One region of the Streptomyces sp. NPDC050704 genome, then DNA from elsewhere that is predicted to be linked to it. Evidence: riboswitches for the same ligand, from Rfam matches in the RefSeq annotation. Region 1 holds a riboswitch; the other holds the start of a gene.

What was found. Region 1 has a riboswitch for cyclic di-AMP ahead of AB0I18_RS17400 (transglycosylase family protein). Riboswitches for the same ligand answer to the same signal wherever they lie in the genome.
Positions count from the first base shown of each region.
Region 2: linked by a shared signal. The riboswitch ahead of AB0I18_RS25055 (M23 family metallopeptidase) and the one ahead of AB0I18_RS17400 (transglycosylase family protein) in region 1 are both predicted to bind cyclic di-AMP.

Region 1 is NZ_JBFAHW010000025.1:88,639-96,276, forward strand. It holds gene AB0I18_RS17375 (NAD(P)/FAD-dependent oxidoreductase) at 1-721, opposite strand, end outside; gene AB0I18_RS17380 (Ppx/GppA phosphatase family protein) at 1,152-2,093, opposite strand; gene AB0I18_RS17385 (DUF501 domain-containing protein) at 2,090-2,632, opposite strand; gene AB0I18_RS17390 (septum formation initiator family protein) at 2,696-3,172, opposite strand; gene eno (phosphopyruvate hydratase) at 3,327-4,613, opposite strand; gene AB0I18_RS17400 (transglycosylase family protein) at 4,936-5,652, opposite strand; cyclic di-AMP (ydaO/yuaA leader) riboswitch at 5,657-5,824, opposite strand; gene AB0I18_RS17405 (transglycosylase family protein) at 6,041-7,048, opposite strand; gene AB0I18_RS17410 (cytochrome P450) at 7,410-7,638, shown strand, end outside.
Region 2 is NZ_JBFAHW010000043.1:57,950-65,587, forward strand. It holds gene AB0I18_RS25040 (GNAT family N-acetyltransferase) at 1-826, opposite strand, end outside; gene AB0I18_RS25045 (HPr family phosphocarrier protein) at 983-1,264, shown strand; gene AB0I18_RS25050 (GntR family transcriptional regulator) at 1,481-2,176, opposite strand; gene AB0I18_RS25055 (M23 family metallopeptidase) at 2,409-3,194, opposite strand; cyclic di-AMP (ydaO/yuaA leader) riboswitch at 3,208-3,372, opposite strand; gene AB0I18_RS25060 (pitrilysin family protein) at 3,616-5,004, opposite strand; gene AB0I18_RS25065 (pitrilysin family protein) at 5,001-6,362, opposite strand; gene AB0I18_RS25070 (DNA topoisomerase IV subunit A) at 6,599-7,638, shown strand, end outside.

The DNA of each region.
Region 1 (7,638 bases):
AGGTGGAGAGGTAGACCTCGACCCCACGGCCCTCCAGGTGCTCCTTGCCGTACTGGCCGAGCTTGGGGCCGACCTCGGGGAGGATCTTGTCCGCGGCGTCGACGAGGATGAACCGCATGTCCTCGCGAGACACGTTGTTGTAGTACTTGGCGGCATCGCGAGCCATGTCCTCGACCTCGCCGATGGTCTCCGCACCCGCGAAGCCACCGCCCACGAAGACGAAGGTCAACGCCTTGCGGCGGACGTCCTCGTCATGCGTGGAGTCGGCCTTGTCGAGCTGCTCCAGCACGTGGTTGCGCAGGCCGATGGCCTCCTCGATGCCCTTCATACCGATGCCCTGTTCGGCGAGGCCGGGGATCGGGAAGGTGCGGGAGACCGCGCCCATGGCGATGACGAGGTAGTCGAAAGGAAGCTCGTACGCCTCACCCACGAGGGGGGCGATCGTGGCGACCTTGCGGTCCTGGTCGATGGTGGTGACCCGGCCGGTGAGCACCTCCGCCTTGGGGAGCACGCGTCGCAGTGGGACGACGACATGCCGCGGGGAGATGCTGCCGGCGGCGGCTTCGGGGAGGAAGGGCTGGTAGGTCATGTACGACCGGGGGTCGACGACCGTGACGGTCGCCTCGCCGTAGCGCATCTTCTTGAGGATGCGCCGAGCTGCGTACAGGCCTACGTACCCACCGCCTACTACGAGGATCCTGGGACGCTCCGTGGTGCTCATGCCATCGAGTATCCACCCGCCCCAGGGGGGTCGCTCGTGCGCCCCTTCACAAGCTTGGTCGCCCCCTCTGCTACACTGCGCGGCTCGCGTGATCCAGGTCATGGCGCGACGAGGGAACCAGCAGGCAGCGGGAGCCGTTGTCAATGCCGCGTGAGCTGCCACTCCGGGCCCTGGACCCCCGTGGACCACCCTCTCGTTTCATACGACCGCAACCTCGGCGGAACACCCTGTTGATCATGCTCCGAACCCGTACGGGGCCCCGGGAAGGGCCGCCAGGGCCAAAACCTCACCCAACAGGGCCGATTCTCTTGTGAAGAACTTCACGAAGTTTTCCGACGGGGTCTCACGGAGGGGGTTTTCGGGCCCCTTCAGATGCGCTCATACGTTGTCCAACCTGCTCAGCAGAGGCTCCAAGGCTCCGCCAGGCGAGCTACGCCACCGACCACGCGATGCCGTCGAGGATGTCGTGCTCGCTCACCACGACCTCGCTCGCGCCGATCCGCTCCATGATCGAGAGCAGTACGAGGGCGCCGGCGCCGATGACGTCGACGCGGCCCGGGTGCATGGAGGGGATCGCGGCGCGTTCGGCGTGCGTGGCGGAGAGGAGCGACTCCGTGATCTCGCGGACACGGTCGTAGGAGACCCGGGAGTGGTGGATCGCCGCCGAGTCGTACTCCGGCAGGCCCAGGGCGATCGCCGAGATCGTCGTGACGGACCCCGCGAGGCCGACCAGCGTGTGCGCCTCACGCAGTGGAACGGCCTGCTCGGCGAGGTCCAGGGCCGCCTCGATGTCGGCGCGGATCGCCCGGATCTGCTCCGGGGCCGGCGGGTCGGTGACCACGCCGTCCCGTACGAGGTGCCGTTCCGTCATCCGTACGCAGCCGATGTCGACCGAGCGGGCGCCGCGCACGCGGTCGTCGCCGACCACGAACTCGGTCGAACCGCCGCCGATGTCCACGACGAGGTAGGGCTTGGCCAGGTCGTCGCGTCCGGTCAGTTCCCTGGTGGCGCCCGTGAACGAGAACTCCGCCTCCTGGTCGCCGGAGATCACCTCGGGTTCGACGCCCAGGATGTCCAGGACTCCCCGTACGAAGTCCTCCCGGTTCTCGGCGTCGCGGGAGGCGGAGGTGGCGACGAAGCGGGTGCGCTCCGCGCCGTGCTCCTTGATGATCGCCGCGTACTCGCGGCAGGCGGCGAAGGTCCGCTCCAGCGCCTCGGGCGCCAGCCGTCCCGTCCGGTCGACACCCTGCCCGAGCCGGACGATCGTCATCCGCCGGTCCAGGTCGACGAGCTCACCCGTCGCCGGGTCGGCGTCCGCGACGAGGAGTCGGATCGAGTTCGTACCGCAGTCGATGGCGGCGACGCGAGTCATGGGGTGTGGGCTCCTGTCGTGTTCGTCGCCGACACCACGCACGTCCCCTTGCGCCACCATTCCGGCAGCATCGCGATCGCCTCGTCGCCGAGCGGGTTCACACCGGGCCCCGCCGCCAGGGAGTGCGCCACCAGCACATGCAGGCACTTGACCCGGTCCGGCATACCCCCCGCGCTCGGAAACCCTTCGAGGACCTCGATGGAGTCGCGGCGCGCGATGTAGTCCTCGTGGGCGGCCCGGTACGCGGCGGCCAGCCCGGCATCCGTCGCGAGCCGGTCCGTCATCTCCTTCATGACCCCGTTCGCCTCCAGCGTGCCGATGGCGGAGGCGGCCCGAGGACACGTCAGGTAGTACGTCGTCGGGAACGGAGTCCCGTCCGGCAGCCGGGGCGCCGTCTCGACGACGTCCGGCTGCCCGCACGGACAGCGGTGAGCGATCGCGCGCAGCCCGCGCGGCGGCCGCCCGAGCTGCTGCTTGAAGGCCTCGACGTCCTCGTCGGTGGGCTCGGTGCGCGGAGTGGGCGGCGGGGGCGTTTGCATGCCTGTGCGTAAGTCTCTCTAGTCAGTTCAAATCAGCGGTTCAAGTCAGCGGGTCAAGTTGGTTCACCGGTCGGAGGCGTCGGCCTTGTCGACGCCGTCCCAGACGTTGGCGTACCAGGCACGGTCGGCCGCCGTCTGATCCGTACGCGTCTGCTTCGCCGCGTCGGGGTCGATCACGATGTAGCCGGTCTCGCCCGGCATCACATAGTGCAGCCGCTCCCGGATGCGCTGCTCGGCGTACGCGTCGTCCTGCCACCGCGCCTTGGAGTCGCGCAGCTGCTCGACCCGCTCGCGGGCCTGCTCCCGCTCCCGCTGGAGGTCGGCGATCTCGGCGCGCTGGGAGACGTACTGCCTTATGGGGTACGCGAGCGCGACGACGAGCGTGCAGAGGACCAGGGCGAGGAGCGCGGCCCGGCCGGTCAGCCGCGAGCGGCGGGCCTGGCGCTTGGTCTGCGAGCGGTAGACACGCTCGGCGGTCTGCTCACCGAGCAGCCGCAGCCTGGTCGCGGTGGAGAACCGGTCACGGTCCTTCACGGCCATCTGTCCCGCCTCCCCGATACAAACCCGTCTGCAACGGTCTGCGAGCCCGTCACGTGCGTACGTCCCCGCACACGGTACGGGACCGGGTACGGGGACGTACGTACGACGGGGCTGCGACCCTTTCCAAGCAGTCGGCTCAGTCCTTGCGGTCGGCTCAGCCCTTGTAGCGCGGGAAGGCACTGCGGCCCGCGTACACCGCGGCGTCGTCGAGGATCTCCTCGATGCGCAGCAGCTGGTTGTACTTGGCGACGCGGTCCGAGCGGGCCGGGGCGCCGGTCTTGATCTGGCCGCAGTTCACCGCGACGGCGAGGTCGGCGATGGTGACGTCCTCGGTCTCGCCGGAGCGGTGGGACATCATGCACTTGAAGCCGTTGCGCTGGGCCATCTCGACGGCGTCCAGCGTCTCGGTCAGCGAGCCGATCTGGTTCACCTTGACGAGCAGGGCGTTCGCGGAGCCCTCCTCGATGCCGCGGGCGAGGCGCTCCGGGTTGGTGACGAAGAGGTCGTCGCCGACGATCTGGACCTTGTCGCCGAGCTTCTCGGTGATGACGTTCCAGCCGGCCCAGTCGTCCTCGTACAGCGGGTCCTCGATGGAGACGAGCGGGTACGAGGCCACGAGCTCCTCGTAGTACTCGGTCATCTCGGCGGCCGAGCGCTCCTTGCCCTCGAACTGGTACTTGCCGTCCTTGTAGAACTCGGAGGCGGCGACGTCGAGGGCGAGGGCGATCTGCTGGCCGGGAACGTAACCGGCCTCCTTGATCGCTTCGAGGATGAGGTCGAGCGCGGCGCGGTTCGACTCCAGGTTCGGCGCGAAGCCGCCCTCGTCGCCGAGGCCGGTGGACAGGCCCTTGGTCTTCAGCACCTTCTTGAGGGTGTGGTAGACCTCGGCGCCCCAGCGCAGCGCCTCGGAGAAGGACTCCGCGCCGATCGGGGCGATCATGAACTCCTGGATGTCGACGTTGGAGTCGGCGTGCGACCCACCGTTGAGGATGTTCATCATCGGGACCGGCAGCAGGTGCGCGTTCGGGCCGCCCAGGTAGCGGAACAGCGGCAGGTCGCTGGCCTCGGAGGCGGCGTGCGCGACGGCGAGGGAGACGCCGAGGATGGCGTTGGCGCCCAGCGAGCCCTTGTTGTCCGTGGCGTCCAGGTCGATCATCGCCTGGTCGATCAGCCGCTGCTCGGTGGCGTCGTAGCCGACGAGCTCCGGGCCGATCTGCTCGATGACGGCGAGGACGGCCTTCTCGACACCCTTGCCGAGGTAGCGGTTGGCGTCTCCGTCACGGAGCTCAACAGCCTCGAAGGCACCGGTGGAGGCGCCGGACGGAACGGCGGCACGACCCGTGCTGCCGTCGTCGAGGCCGACCTCGACCTCGACCGTGGGGTTGCCTCGGGAGTCCAGGATTTCCCGGGCTACGACGACGTCGATGGACGGCACGAGCATCTCCTTATGGGATGTGACGCGGGATACGCCGGGCCGCGGGGGCCCGGTTGTTTACAGAGCGGTGATGACTCCGCGACATGAGCCTAACCGCCCCGGGGGGATTGGCCGGCCTCCCGGCCACCCCGTGGACGGAACTGAGGGTAAACATTGTTCCTTCTGGGAACAAAAAGCCCCGCTCCGGTGCGTACGGGGGAACACGCACCGGAGCGGGGAGCCCGTTGGGGGACGGGGGGTGGCCCTCACGTGGCCTCCACTATGGAGACCACGGATGGGGATGGGCCGTGGTTCAGCTGTGAGCCTGTTGTCAGTTCTGCCGGCTCTGTCAGCTGAGGTGCAGCTGCTGGCCCGGGAAGATGAAGTCGGCGTCGTCGACGATGTCGTCGTTCAGCTTGAACAGCTTCTGCCAGCCGCCCTTGACGTTCTCCTTGGCGGCGATCTCGCTGAGGGTGTCGCCCTTGACGACCTTGTACTCGCCGTCGCCCTTCTTGACCTTCTTGCCGGTCGGGGTCTTGACGGTCTTCTGCTTCGCGGCCGGACGCTCCTGGGAGCGCGAGGAACGCTCCTCCGAGGACTGCGTGTTCTGCTGCGGCTGCGACTGCGTGGAGCTCTGACCGGAGCCCGAGTTCGAGGAACCGGAGCCGGAGGAGGCCGCGCCACCGTTGTACGAGGCGCCGGACAGGCCCACGCCACAGCTCGGCCAGGCACCCTTGCCCTGGCCCGCGAGGACCTTCTCGGCGATGGCTATCTGCTGGGACTTGGAGGCCTGGTTGGCCGTGGAGGCGTACTGCGTGCCGCCGTACGCGGCCCAGGTGGAGGCTGAGAACTGCAGGCCGCCGTAGTAGCCGTTGCCGGTATTGATGGACCAGTTGCCGCCGGACTCGCACTGGGCGACGGTGTCCCACTCGGAGGCGGTGGCGGCGGAGGCTCCCGTGGCGCCCATCAGCGGGACGGCCACAGCGGCGGTGGTGACACCGGCGAGCGTGGCGATACGGGTGGCCTTGGACGGGCGGCGGTGCTTGCCCTTGCCGGAAAGCAGCATGAAGTGATCCCCTCACCGACGCCTGCGAGGTGAGCTGTCGGGTTCGGGCCGAGTGAGTTGCCCGGCCGCGTGACGTTGTCACGCGGCTTAACCCCAAGCCGTACCTGGCCTCAACGACCGGGTCCGGCACTTACCTTGGGTCCCCCGCTCCTGCCTACGGCGCTTTACGCGACGACTGTTCCCGTACGGCCGTTGGCAGGATTCGGCGTGCGACCGTCGGGGCTCACCAGTGGCGAGCGGTCACGACCGTAGACACGCGATCCGCCGAATTTCAAAGACGATCAGGGTCCTTGAGATCCATCTCTCATTTTCACCAAACGGGACATTCGCCGCGAACTACCGCTGCTTTTCGCCCGATTCGGCGGCTTGGTCGCCGATGACCCGTCCGTCACTCGCTGTCGAGTTCGAGGCTCTGACCGGGAACGATGAGATCCGGATCGGCGCCGACGGACGCCTTGTTCGCGGCGTAGAGCTCGCGCCATCCGCCGTTGACCCCAAGGGAGTCGGCGATCTCCCAGAGACTGTCTCCGGCACGGACGATGTACGAGCCGTCGGCGGCTTCACGCGAGGCGCTGTCATCGCGCGAGGCATGCCGGCCGGACGAGTCGTCCGTACGGGATCCGGTGGCGTTCTCGTCGGCGCTGCCGCCGCGGTGACGGCCGGAGGTCGCGCCGTCGTCCGCGCCGCTGTCGGCCCCCGTGTCCGTGCCGGTCGAAGCGTCGCCGTTCTGGGCCGACTTGTCCGAGTCGTCACTCTTCGCCGTGCCTGTCGCGTCGGTCGTGCCCGTCGCGTCGCCTGTGGAAGAGCTGTCCGAAGACTGTGAGTCGCCACTGGTGTCGCTGTCGGGTGCACTCGTGGCGTCGCCACCGGTGGACGAGTCGGACTTGTCCGGCTCACCCGATCCAGCCGAGTCGCCTGACTTCGTGTCATTTCCGCCGGTTTCACCCGATGTCGTGCCCGAGTCGGTCGACGGGGAGGCGGAGTCGTCCAGGACACCCGTGTCGACATCGGCCGACTCGGAGTCCTGCGACAGGCCCGCGACGAGACTGCAGGTCGCCCAGGCGCTCGTACCCTTGCCCGCGAGGACCTTCTCGGCGACGGCTATCTGCTGCGAACGGCTGGCCTGGTCGGCACTCGGCGCGTAGTCCAGGCCGCCGAACTGCTCCCAGGTCTCCTGGGTCATCTGGAGTCCGCCGTAGTACCCGTTGCCGGAGTTGGCGCTCCACGAGCCGCCGCTCTCGCAGTCCGCGACCGCGTCCCAGGTCGTACCGCTGGCGGCGCTCGCGCCGGTCGCGCCGAGCAGGGGGATGGCGATGGCCGATCCGGTCACACCCGCCGCGACGAGAAGAGCCGGAGCCTGACGGGGGCGACGGTGACGACCGTTCCCGGAGAGCATGCGGTTGCCTTTCGCGTGACAGCAAGGGATTCGACACAGCGGGGAACCGGGCGCAGCAGGGGACTGCGCACAACGGAGAACCGCGCTTGTGACTCCTGCGGCTGATGGGACCGGCCGCATTGGTGGGGAAGGTATAGGCATTCGAACTCTTGTCACAAGTCGATGCAGGGGAGATCACGTGAAAGTCACAAAGTTGAGGGACCGTCAGTTCTGACCTGCGGTGACGCGCACTGACCGGCCGTAGCGAAACGCCCCCGCAACGTGCGCGGCCCGCGCGTGACGTGTGTTTCACGTCACCCCAAATCGGCCGAATTCACCGCGAGTTGCGGGTCTCGGCAGGGCTCCCCGGTACCGTCACCCCGTGAACGCCCCACAGATCGAACCGGAACTCTTCACCTGGGAGTTCGCCACCGACCCGTACCCCGCCTACGCGTGGCTCCGCGAGCATGCGCCCGTGCACCGCACCACGCTCCCCAGCGGCGTCGAGGCGTGGCTCGTGACCCGGTACGCGGACGCCAAGCAGGCACTCGCCGACCCGCGACTCTCCAAGAATCCCGTGCACCACTCCAAGGACGCCCACGGCAAGAGCA
Region 2 (7,638 bases), on a different contig from region 1:
CGGCGAGGTCGACGGGCCCGGCGATGTCACGCACGGAGCGGTGCGCGGGGACCCCGGCGAGCTCCTTCTCCTGAAGGGCCCCGTTCACCGCGTACAGGCGTCCGGTGAACCCGGCGGCGCGAAGGTTCTCGAGGACCCTGCGGCCCACTCCCCCGGGTGTGCGGCCGGCCCCGATGACGGCGACCGAACCGGGCGCGAGGAGCCGGGCCACGGACCGCCCCTCGGCCCGCTGCTCCCGCGCGCGCTGCACTGCGAGGGAGCGGTCGGTGGGCTCCAGGTCGAACTCCAGGCGTACGACACCGTCCTCGAAGCTGCGCTTCTGCTGGTACCCGGCGTCCGTGAACACCTTGATCATCTTGTTGTTGGCGGGCAGCACCTCGGCGGCGAAGCGGCGGATGTCCCGCTCCCGGGCGACGGCCCCGATGTGTTCGAGGAGGGCGGACGCGACACCCCGCCCCTGGTGGGCGTCCTGCACGAGGAAGGCGACCTCGGCCTCGTCCGCGGGAGCCGAGGCGGACAGGCCCTCGGCGTTGATGCGGTCGTAGCGTACGGTGGCGATGAACTCGCCGCCGACCGTGGCCGCGAGTCCCACCCGGTCCACAAAGTCGTGGTGGGTGAAGCGATGGACGTCCTTGGCGGACAGGCGTGGATACGGGGCGAAGAAGCGGTAGTACTTCGACTCGTCGGACACCTGCTCGTAGAAGCTGATGAGGCGGTCCGCGTCGTCGGCCGTGATGGGCCGGATGCGTGCGGTGCCGCCGTCGCGCAGCACGACATCGGCCTCCCAGTGAGCGGGGTACTCATGCCGGTCCGACGCGGTCTGCATGGGCCCCAGAGTACGGCTCGCGTCCGACAACGGCGCGAGGCGGTCCGGGGGCGACCGAGGACGACTGCCGGCCGGGACCCGCACCCGCCCGGGACACGCTTCACGCTGTGGAACAATGGTCTAGACAACCGTGAGACACCTGAAGGGCAGCATCACATGGCTGAGCGCCGCGTCAACGTCGGCTGGGCCGAGGGCCTCCACGCCCGCCCCGCTTCCATCTTCGTCCGGGCGGCCACGGCCTCCGGCGTCCCCGTGACGATCGCCAAGGCCGACGGCAACCCCGTCAACGCCGCCTCCATGCTCGCGGTGCTGGGTCTTGGCGCCCAGGGCGGCGAGGAGATCGTGCTGGCCTCAGACGCCGAGAACGCGGACGTCGCGCTCGACCGCCTGGCGAAGCTGGTCGCCGAGGGCCTCGATGAGCTTCCCGAGACGGTCTAGTCTCGCGGATCACCGTGCGGCGGAGCCGCGTCGGCCCATTCCGGGCGACGCGGCTCCGCCGTTTTCGCGTACACCGCTCGCGCCTTTTCGTGCGCCGTCCATGTGCCCGTTTCCGCCCACGCGGAAATCACCCGCACGGAAATTCCCGGCGGGTGGAAAAAGGGGCAGCAGAAATAGGCCCCAACCGAATATCCCTCTTTGTATACGGCGCCACTGTTAATGCCGCAGACCTGCCGTGTTTACGGGAGGTTGCGAAGTCCTCACACGCTCCACGCGATCACCGCTGCCGGGAAAGCGCAGCCGGTGCGCGGCCGTCGCCCGCTCGGTGTGCAGCGAGGTGATCGCCCGGGCCCGGTCACTGTCGCCGCGTGCCACGGCGTCCACGATGGCGCCGTGCTCACCCCAGGACTCGGCGGGGTGGGCCGACGCCTCCACCGAGTACATCCAGGCGATCTTGTGCCGCAACTGGGCGAGTGTCGAGGTCAGCGCGGGGCTGCCGGAGGCCTGTGCGAGCGTCTCGTGGAACCAGCCGCCGAGCGAGCGCAGATCCTCGCTGTTGCCCCTCCTGGCCCGCTCCTGACCCAGCCTGACCAGGCCTCGCAGCACCTTGAGGTGCGCCTCCGTGCGGCGCTGGGCGGCGCGCGCGGCGCCCAGCGGCTCCAGCAGTATGCGCATCTCCAGCAGGTCCGCGCCCTCCTGCTCGGTGGGCTCCGCGACGCACGCGCCCGCATGGCGGCGCGTGACGACGAAGCCCTCCGCCTCCAGGGTGCGCAGGGCCTCGCGCACGGGGACCCGCGAGACTCCGTAGCGACGCGCGAGCAGTTCCTCGGTGAGCCGGCCGCCGCGCTCGTAGACACCCGCGACGATGTCGTCACGGATCGCCGTGCATACCGAATGCGCGGGAATACGCATGACCGGACCTCCGCCTTAATCCCCGCGAAACGCGGTCGATTGACGCTCGTTCAGTGACTCTATTGCAGAGAACCGGAAATTCCGATGGCGGGCCGGAATCCATGGCTATTTTTTGGACACACCACGCCACTGAACAGGCAGTCGTCCGGTCGGAGAACAGGTCAGGACGCACGAAAGCCCCGACTCGGTGAGCCGGGGCCTTCGGGAGAGGTACGCGTGGTGTCGCGAGCCGTCAGACGTTCACGCCGTGCGAGCGGAGGTACGCCCCGGGGTCGATGTCGGAGCCGTACTCCGGGGACGTACGCGCCTCGAAGTGGAGGTGCGCCCCGGTGACGTTGCCGGTGGCCCCGGAGAGGCCTATCTGCTGACCCGGGGTGACCGTCTGGCCGACGGAGACACCGATGGACGACAGGTGGCCGTACTGGGTGTACGTGCCGTCGGTCATCTTGATGACGATGTTGTTGCCGTACGCGCCTCCCCAGCCGGCCTCCACGACCTCGCCTGAGCCCACCGCGTGGACGGCGGTGCCGCTCGCGGCGTGGAAGTCGATGCCGGTGTGGCTGCCGGAGGACCAGACGGCGCCGCCGGACTTGTAGCCCGTGGAGATGTACGAGCCGTTGATCGGCGCGGTGTACGCGTTGAGGCGCTTGCGCTCGGCCTCGCGGGCGGCACGGGCCTCGGCCTCGCGCTCCTTCTTGACCTTCTCCTCGGCGCGCTTCTCCGCGGCCGCCTCGGCCCTCTTCGCCTCTTCTTCGGCCTTCTGGAGGGCGGCGGCCTCGTCGGCGGCCTGCTGCTGCGCCTGGGCCTGCGCGTCGATCTGGTCGGCGACCGAGTCGGCGATGGTGATGGCCTGGGTGAGGCCGGTCTGCTCGACCGCGCTCTCGGCGGCGAGGGCGGGAGCGGCGAGGGTTCCGATGACACCGGTGGTGGTGAAGGCCGCGACGCCGACGGCGTGCGTGGAGGTACGGGTGAGACGGCTCGGGCGACGGTGCTTCCCGGTGGCGCGGGTGAACGCCATGAAGTGGCTGGTCCTTTCCTTCCTTCTCGCCTACCGGGTTAGCTGACGGGTTCGGAGCAGGAAGGTCTCCTACGGGCCCCCTCCGCTTCGTGGAGGGCGTCCGATTCACCCCAGGGACTTCGTATGGGTCCCCGGCTCCCCTGGCTCGCGCCGTACGGGGACTCGGCGATGACTGTCCGGTGCCGCGGGTGCGGCGCACTGCCTGACGAACAGCCGGACCGACGCTAAGCGCGGGAACTTTCAATCAACAAACGGATCAAGGCTTTTGTTGTGTATGCCACAGGGCAGACAGGCAACCTCCCCATCAATACGGACAACCTGCGAATCAATACGGACAACAGGCGAGTTGAGGACGAAGTCCGGGCAAAAGAGGGCCCAGGCGACTCTTCAGTCGCCTGGGCCCCGGCAAGCTGCCTGATCTCTACTCCGCCGGTACGACGCTCACTTCGCCGATTCCGAGGGCCTTGACCGGCTCCTCGATCTGAGCGGCGTCACCGACGAGGACGGTCACCAGACGGTCCACCGGGAAGGCGCTCACGGCGGCCGCGGTGGCCTCCACGGTGCCGGTGGCGGCGAGCTGCTGGTACAGCGTGGCCTGGTAGTCGTCCGGCAGGTGCTGCTCGACCTGGTCGGCGAGCGTGCCCGCGACGGCGCCCGCGGTCTCGTACTTCAGGGGAGCCACGCCCACCAGGTTCTGCACGGCGACGTCCCGCTCGGCGTCCGTCAGGCCCTCGGCCGCGAGGGTGCGCAGCACCTTCCAGAGGTCGTCGAGCGCCGGGCCGGTGTTCGGGGTGTCCACGGAGCCGCTGATGGCGAGCATCGCGACGCCCGTCCCGTCCGGCGCGGAGCGCAGCACCTGACCGAACGCCCGCACACCGTAGGTGTAACCCTTTTCCTCGCGCAGGACGCGGTCCAGGCGTGAGGTGAGGGTGCCGCCGAGGCAGTACGTGCCGAGCACCTGGGCGGGCCACACACGGTCGTGCCGGTCGGCGCCGACGCGGCCGATGAGCAGCTGCGTCTGAACGGCTCCGGGACGGTCGACGATGATCACGCGGCCGGTGTCGTCGGCGGTCACCGGCGGCACCGGACGCGCCTGGGCCGGCGAGCCGGTCCAGGCGCCGAGCGTGTCGCCGAGCAGGGCGTCCAGGTCGACGCCGGTGAGGTCACCGACGACGACGGAGGTGGCCGTGGCGGGGCGTACGTGCTTCTCGTAGAAGGCGCGTACGGCCGCCGAGTCGATCGCGGAGACCGTCTCCTCGGTGCCCTGGCGCGGCCGCGACATGCGCGAGGTCGCCGGGAAGAGCTGCCTGGAGAGCTCCTTGGCGGCGCGGCGGGCCGGGTTGGCGGTCTCGTGCGGGATCTCGTCGAGCCGGTTGCGCACCAGCCGCTCGACCTCGCTGTCCTCGAACGCGGGCGCCCTGAGGGCGTCGGCGAGCAGACCGAGCGCCTTGGGGAGCCTGGAAACGGGGACTTCGAGGCTGATCCGTACGCCGGGGTGGTCGGCGTGGGCGTCGAGGGTGGCGCCGCAGCGCTCCAGCTCGGCGGCGAACTCCTCGGCGGAGTGCTTGTCGGTGCCTTCGGAGAACGCCCGCGCCATGATCGTGGCGATGCCGTCCAGGCCCTGCGGCTCGGCCTCCAGCGGGGCGGCCAGGAGGATTTCGACGGCCACGACCTGCTGGCCGGGGCGGTGGCAGCGCAGCACCGTCAGGCCGTTGTCGAGCGTGCCGCGCTCGGGTGCCGGGAAGGCCCAGGGCCGGGCCTCGCCGGCCTGGGGCTGCGGGTGGAATTCCATCGTGGCGAGCTCGGTCACTTGGCCGCCTCCTCGTCGGTGTCTTCAGCGGAGTCGGCGTCATCTGCGGCATCGGCGGCGAGCGGCTCGTAGACCAGCACCGCCCGGTTGTCCGGGCGCAGGCGGGCCTTGGCGACCTCCTGGACCTCCGCGGCCGTGACCTCCAGCACGCGCTGGACGGCGGTCAGGGCGAGCTGCGGGTCGCCGAACAGCACGGCGTACCGGCACAGTTCGTCGGCGCGGCCCGCGACCGTGCCGAGCCGGTCCAGCCATTCGCGCTCCAACTGGGCCTGGGCGCGCTCCATCTCCTCGGCCGTGGGGCCCTCCTCGGCGAACCGGGCGAGCTCCTCGTCGACGGCGGCCTCGATGACCGGCACCTTGACGTCGCCGGACGTCTTCACGTCGAGCCACCCCAGGGAGGGCGCTCCGGCGAGGCGCAGCAGGCCGAACCCGGCGGCCACGGCGGTGCGGTCACGGCGTACGAGCCGGTTGTAGAGCCGGGACGACTCGCCGCCGCCGAGGACGGTCAGGGCCAGGTCGGCCGCGTCGCACGCGCGCGTGCCGTCCTCCGGCAGCCGGTAGGCGGCCATCAGCGCGCGGGCCGGGACCTCCTCCTCGACGACCTCGCGCAGCTGCTCGCCGATGGTCTCCGGCAGCGCGCCGTCACGCGGGGCGGGCTTGCCGTCGTGGCCCTTGATCGAGCCGAAGTACTTCTCGACCCAGGCGAGCGCCTGCTCCGGGTCGATGTCTCCGACAACCGACAGGACGGCGTTGTTGGGCGCGTAGTAGGTGCGGAAAAAGGCGCGCGCGTCTTCCAGCGTGGCCGCGTCCAGGTCCGCCATCGACCCGATCGGGGTGTGGTGGTAGGGGTGGCCCTCCGGGTAGGCGAGAGCGGTCAGCTTCTCGAAAGCGGTGCCGTACGGGACGTTGTCGTACCGCTGCCGGCGCTCGTTCTTGACGACGTCCCGCTGGTTCTCCATCGACTCGTCGTCGAGCGCGGCGAGCAGCGAGCCCATACGGTCGGCTTCCAGCCAGAGGGCGAGCTCCAACTGGTGCGTGGGCATGGTCTCGAAGTAGTTGGTGCGCTCGAAACTGGTCGTGCCGTTGAGCGAACCGCCCGCGCCCTGCACCAGTTCGAAGTGACCGTTGCCCTTCACCTGCCCCGAGCCCTGGAACATCAGGTGCTCGAAGAGGTGGGCAAGCCCGGTGCGGCCCTTGACCTCATGGCGCGAGCCGACGTCGTACCAGAGGCACACCGCCGCGACCGGGGTCAGGTGGTCCTCCGAGAGCACCACGCGCAGGCCGTTCGCCAGGCGGTGCTCGGTCGCTGTCAGGCCGCCGGAGCCGGCCTCGGCTGTGGCCGTGTGACCCATGGGCATGTACGTCCCTTCGATCGCGGAAAACTGCTCAATTCCTGCTAGTCGTGCCACTGTATGCAAGCGCGCCGACAGCTGGCGAAGTTCCCGCCCCGCCTACGCCGAGAGCGAGCACGCGGGCGCCCCCGGAAGCCCGTACGGACGGGTCGTGGTCCGCGTTGTCAGTGGGCCGGTCCACAATGGAGCCCGTCAGAACCCGTTCATGCCCAGGCAGAGACTGTGAAGGAGCCGCAGCAGCGATGGCCCGCCGCAGCACGAAGACCCCGCCGCCGCCCGACGACTTCGAGGAAAGAATCCTCGACATCGACGTCGTCGACGAGATGCAGGGCTCCTTCCTCGAGTACGCGTACTCGGTCATCTACTCCCGAGCCCTGCCGGACGCCCGCGACGGCCTCAAGCCCGTGCACCGTCGCATCGTCTACCAGATGAACGAGATGGGGCTGCGCCCCGACCGCGGCTATGTGAAGTGCGCCCGCGTCGTCGGCGAGGTCATGGGTAAGCTCCACCCGCACGGCGACGCGTCGATCTACGACGCCCTGGTGCGCCTGGCCCAGCCCTTCTCCATGCGCCTGCCGCTGGTCGACGGCCACGGCAACTTCGGCTCGCTGGGCAACGACGACCCGCCGGCCGCCATGCGGTACACCGAGGCCCGGATGGCCGACGCGACCTCCCTGATGACGGAGTCGATCGACGAGAACACGGTCGACTTCTCGCCGAACTACGACGGCCAGGAGCAGGAGCCGACGGTCCTCCCGGCCGCGTACCCGAACCTGCTGGTCAACGGCTCGTCGGGCATCGCGGTCGGCATGGCGACGAACATGGCGCCGCACAACCTCGGCGAGGTCATCGCCGCCGCCCGCCACCTGATCCGCTACCCGGGCGCCGATCTCGAGACGCTCATGAAGTACGTCCCGGGTCCCGACCTGCCCACGGGCGGCCGGATCGTCGGCCTCTCCGGGATCAGGGACGCGTACGAGACGGGCCGCGGCACCTTCAAGATCCGCGCGACGGTGGCCGTGGAGAACGTGACGGCGCGCCGCAAGGGCCTCGTCGTCACCGAACTGCCCTTCACGGTCGGCCCGGAGAAGGTGATCGCCAAGATCAAGGACCTGGTCGGCGCGAAGAAGCTCCAGGGCATCGCGGACGTCAAGGACCTCACCGACCGGTCGCACGGCCTGCGCCTGGTCATCGAGATCAAGAACGGCTTCGTCCCGGAGGCCGTCCTGGAGCAGCTCTACAAGCTGACGCCGATGGAGGAGTCCTTCGGTATCAACAACGT